DNA from 2 places in the Nonomuraea sp. NPDC050680 genome. Region 2 is predicted to be linked to the other one. Evidence: predicted binding sites of a transcription regulator. Region 2 holds the regulator's gene; the other holds the start of a gene.

Region 1 (2,401 bases), on a different contig from region 2:
GAGGCCGTGCAGGACGTCCTGTCCCGGCAGGTCACGGTGGCCGAGGTGGCGCGGGTGCACCTGCGGGCCGTCGACGCCGAGATCCGGGCGCTGCGGATGCGCCGAGCCGTACTGCGCGTGATCGCCGAACAGGGCGGCACGACCGAGGAGACACTGATGATGCATGAACTGGCCAGGCTGTCCGCCGCGCAGCGGCAGCAGATCATCGACGAGTTCGTCGACGGCACGTTCGCGGGGCTCGATCTGGACGGCGACGCCAGGATCGTGGCCGGGTGGATGCGGGAACTGCCCGACGAGCCCGCGCACGGCCAGGTGGGCGCATGGGTGGAGCTGGCCAGGCTGGCCACCGACACCGACTTCCGCCGCCGGCTGCGGCGGATCGCGCTGGCGGGCCCGCAACCCACCTCTGGTGACGATCTGCGGGCGGCGGCGCTGGAGCACGTACGGCCGGCGCTGGCCGATGAGGTGGCGCCGGAGTCGGCCGAGGGCCTGCGGATCCTCGACCGGGTCGTCGACAGCTCACAGCGGGGGCCCGAGCTGCTCGCATGGCTGGAGACCGTCGCCGACGCCCGGGTCGAACGGTATTGGGAGCTGATCGCCACACTCAACGGCCGCGAGACCGCCCCTGCCGCGGTGCCCGCGCTCCAGTGGCTGATCGCCGCCCTGCGCGCCCACCGCCAAGCTGAACCACTGACAACGTCAGATTAACGCGCCCCGTGCAGACGCATTCGAGGTGACATGTCCCCCCGGCGTGACACGCCGGGGGTGACACGCCGGGGGTGACACGACAGCAGCCTGGACATCACAGAACACCCGGGTTTTCGGGAGGGGCGTCAGAGCGAGGCGGCCAGCGCGAGGGCCGTGGCGGCCTCGTGCTGCAGGACCATGATCAGCAGCGTGGCGACCAGAGTGGCGATCAACAGCCAGCTGATCAGGATGATGACCGTCGAGCGGCGCGGCCTGCGCCGGCGGCCGGACTCCCCGTCGACCCTCTCCTCGCTGCGACGAGCCCGCTCGTTGAACGACTCCAACCTCGCCACGAGTCGCGGATCGTCGTCGACGAGGTGCTGCTCGATCTGCGCCAGCATCCGCTCCTCGTCCTGCGACCAGGCCATGGGTGCACCTCCGGAACGCAAGCTCTGTGCCGGGTTTCTGCCCAACCATGAAGATCATTAGCCCCCGCCCAAGCAGGTAATTGCCACCTCTTTTCATTTGCGATCATCATCGAACCTTTGTTCTAATCATGGGATGCGCTGGGACAACCTGCGCCTGGCCGACTCCGGCCAGGACGATCCGGCCGTGCCGCTGTTCGCCCGCGGCGCGGTCACCCGCACGTTCGACACTCCCGAGTTCAAGGGGATGACCTTCTACGAGATCCATGCCCGCTCGATCATCAACCGGGTGCCGGCGGCCAGCCGGGTCCCGTTCGAGCACACCATCAACCCCTATCGGGGCTGCGGCCACCGCTGTGTCTACTGCTTCGCCCGCAAGACCCACCAATATCTCGGCCTCGACGCCGGCGCTGATTTCGACTCGAAGATCGTGGTCAAGGTCAACGCCGCCGAGCTGGCCCGCAAGGAGCTCGCGGCGCCCCGCTGGCAGGGCGGTGCCATCGCCATGGGCACGAACGTCGATCCCTACCAGCGAGCCGAGGGCCGTTACCAGCTGATGCGTGGCATCCTGGCCGCCCTGCGCGACGCCGCGAACCCGTTCTCGATCCTCACCAAGGGCACGCTCATCCTGCGCGACCTCGACCTGCTGACCGAGGCCGCCGAGGTCACCCAGGTGAGCGCCAGCGTGTCGGTCGGCTTCGTCGACCCCGATCTGTGGCGCTCCGTCGAGCCCGGCACCCCCGCCCCGCGCCGACGGCTGGAGGTCTGCGCCACGCTCAACGACCACGGCATCCCCTGCGGCGTGCTGATGGCGCCGATCCTGCCGTACCTCACCGACTCCCCCGACCAGCTCGAACGCACGGTCAAGGAGATCGCCCAGGCGGGTGCCACCCACCTGGCGCCCATCGTCCTGCACCTGCGGCCCGGGGCGCGCGAGTGGTGGCTGGGGTGGCTGTCGCGCGAGCATCCTCGGCTCGTGCCGCGTTATCTGGAGCTGTACGGAAGGGGGGCGTACGCGCCGCAGGCCTACCAGCAGCGCATCACGGACCAGGTCAAGGAACTAGCCCGCCAGTACGGCGTCGGCCGCGCGACCGTGGCTTCGGCGCGCCGCCTTCCGCCGCGCCCCCGGCCCGACCCAGAGGCCGGAGCGCAGCCCGGCCCAGCAGCGCGGCAGCTCAGCCTTCCCGGCCTGTCCGGGCTTCCGGACGAGTAGCGGCGGGTAAGACCAGCGTCTTGAATTCTCTGTGGTTGCCTGAAGAAATCAGGTAACTCGGACAGGCGTAGCCTGG
Region 2 (2,401 bases):
CTTGAAGTCTTTGGGAACCACAACTGCAACTGAGAACGACAGTATCACAGTGCTCGTTTCCGAGGAAAGCGAGGGTCCACGTTCATCGGTTACGCCATAAACCTAACCGCGCGCCGCACCAATTTCTGCATCTGCGGCAATAGATATTCACTTCGGCGAGCCCTTTTCGCCCTGAAGCGGCAGGTCACAGGCTTATTGCGAGCTCCTGAGCTAGATCTACAAGCAGAGAAGCCCCTGGTAGATGCGTTGTCGACCAAGAGCAACAGCTTCGCCGAAATGCTCGGACGCTCGTCGATGGCAGGCCCAGGAGGTGGCTGGTGGTGAAACAGCACCAACCGCTCGTGGATCACAGGAGTGGCGTCTTCCTGCCATGCCCATCAGCCACCCGTACGGTCGATACCCGTCATACATGTGTATGGTCCATGACCACCCATAAGACACACCTACAGCGCTCCGGGCGCATGATCTTCATGCGCCCGGAAGCGTGTGCGGCGTCAGAGGCGGCGGAGGACCGCTACGACCTTGCCGAGGACGCTGGCCTCGTCGCCGGGGATCGGGTCGTAGTTGGCGTTGTGCGGCACCAGCCAGACGTGGCCGTCCTTGCGCTTGAACGTCTTCACTGTGGCCTCGCCCTCGATCATGGCCGCCACGATGTCGCCGCTCTCCGCGACCGGCTGCTGGCGGACGACGACCCAGTCGCCGTCGGCGATGGCGGCGTCGATCATCGAATCACCGGCGACCTGCAAGAGGAAGAGGGTGCCTTCACCGACCAACTGCTTGGGCAGGGCGAAGACGTCTTCGACGCTCTCCTCGGCGAGGATCGGGCCGCCAGCGGCGATCCGGCCGACCAGCGGCACATAGGCGGCCGTGGGCCTGTTCACCGGGGCGTCGGACTCATTGGCGGTGTCGGGATCGACCCAGAGCGCGGGCTCCCCGGGCAGACGAACCTCGAGCGCGCGGGGCCGGTGGGGGTCGCGTCTCAGGTAGCCCTTGCGCTGCAACGCCGTCAACTGGTGCGACACGCTGGACGTGCTCGTCAGTTGCACGGCCTCGCCGATCTCGCGCATGGACGGCGGGTAGCCCCGCTGTTGGACCGAGTCGCGAATCACCTCGAGGATCTTGCGTTGCCTGGGCGTCAGTCCCAGGGAGTCACGCCGACGCACCGCGAGGTCACTGACCCCGTTGGTGTCATCCCGATCGCTCATGATCTGCCTCCTCGCCCGGCGGCCCGCCTCACCGGCGAATCTCCCGGTCCGTGGTCTTCGTGTCGCACACAGCGACCGTATCGCTGTTGAAGATCATCTTCAAACAATTGTTCGAGTCTTCCTCGAAATTGTTGGCAGCTTGGTGTACAACATCGTACGGGAGTTCGATCGACACCGTGTTCGATTTGCCGATCTTTATTGGGCCTTTTTTCGGGCCGGGACGGCTGGGAGGTCAAACATGCGAGCGACCACCATCACAGATGCCACCAGCGACGACGTCAAGCGACTCACCCTCCTGGCAGACGCCACCCGGCGACCGATGGCAGGGGGCGGCGACACAGGTGACGACCGGGGGGACGGTTGCCGGGGCGGCGATTCCGCCGACCGACCAGATCGCGAACGCCCGAATAAATGTGACAACTATGACAACCGGGCTCCGGGGTCCGTCGGTCCAGGGCCTGCTGGCCCGCCGTCTGTTGGCCCGCCGTCTGTTGGCCCGCCGTCTGTTGGCCCGCCGTCTGTTGGCCCGGCGTCTGTTGGCCCGGCGTCTGTCGGCCCGGGATCGGCCGGTCCGGGGCCTGGCGGTCGGGGGTCCGCTGCCCCGGGACCAGAAGGTCGTTTCGGGATAGCGAGCGGGACCCGTTCCGGAACCGGGGATGTGGGCCGTCTACGGACTGGGGGCGGGAGCCTTCGCGAGGGTGGAGACGGAGGCCGTTTGGGCAGGGAAGGCGGGGCACGGCCTGGACGCGCGGGCGGGGGTCGTCCCGAATACGGCAGCGGCGGCCGTCCGGGGGGAGGCAGCGTACGTGCCGGGGGCGGGTCGTCTGGCAGAGGGCCTCTCAGCCGTCGGACCGCGGCGCAGGGAAGACCGCGCCTGTGGCTGGTGCCCCCGCCCCGCCCTGACGCCGACCACACACCACCGCCTGGTGGAGGAGTACGACCTACGGGCACGACCGGGCAACACCCGGTGGAGTCCGGAGGCTCAGCGGAAGTCGGGCGATCGCTGGAGCACGGGAACTCGTCACTTCGGGCGAGCGACGGCCGTGCGGAGGGGTTTATTCGCGATCCGGACGTTCGGTCCCGCGAGGCAGAGAGCCGATCCGGGGGCCGGGCCCGTGAGGTGCCGGGTTCGTACCCGCGCCCCCGGCGTAAGGGCGGTCTGCCTGCGGATCGGACCCGTCTGTCCAGGAGGCAGG

Evidence for each region. The regulator LexA, encoded in region 2, represses DNA repair genes until DNA is damaged. The targets are predictions, from matches to a motif close to TCGAACANNTGTTCGA.
Region 1: AB0H88_RS28725 (Rv2578c family radical SAM protein) is a predicted target of LexA. The motif match lies at 1,225-1,240, and genes of this name have one in related genera.

The regions. Positions count from the first base shown of each region.
Region 1 is NZ_JBFAIF010000009.1:185,752-188,152, reverse strand. It holds gene AB0H88_RS28735 (MerR family transcriptional regulator) at 1-708, shown strand, start outside; gene AB0H88_RS28730 (DUF3040 domain-containing protein) at 834-1,115, opposite strand; gene AB0H88_RS28725 (Rv2578c family radical SAM protein) at 1,249-2,325, shown strand; gene AB0H88_RS28720 (zinc ribbon domain-containing protein) at 2,374-2,401, opposite strand, start outside.
Region 2 is NZ_JBFAIF010000007.1:182,187-184,587, forward strand. It holds gene lexA (transcriptional repressor LexA) at 495-1,205, opposite strand.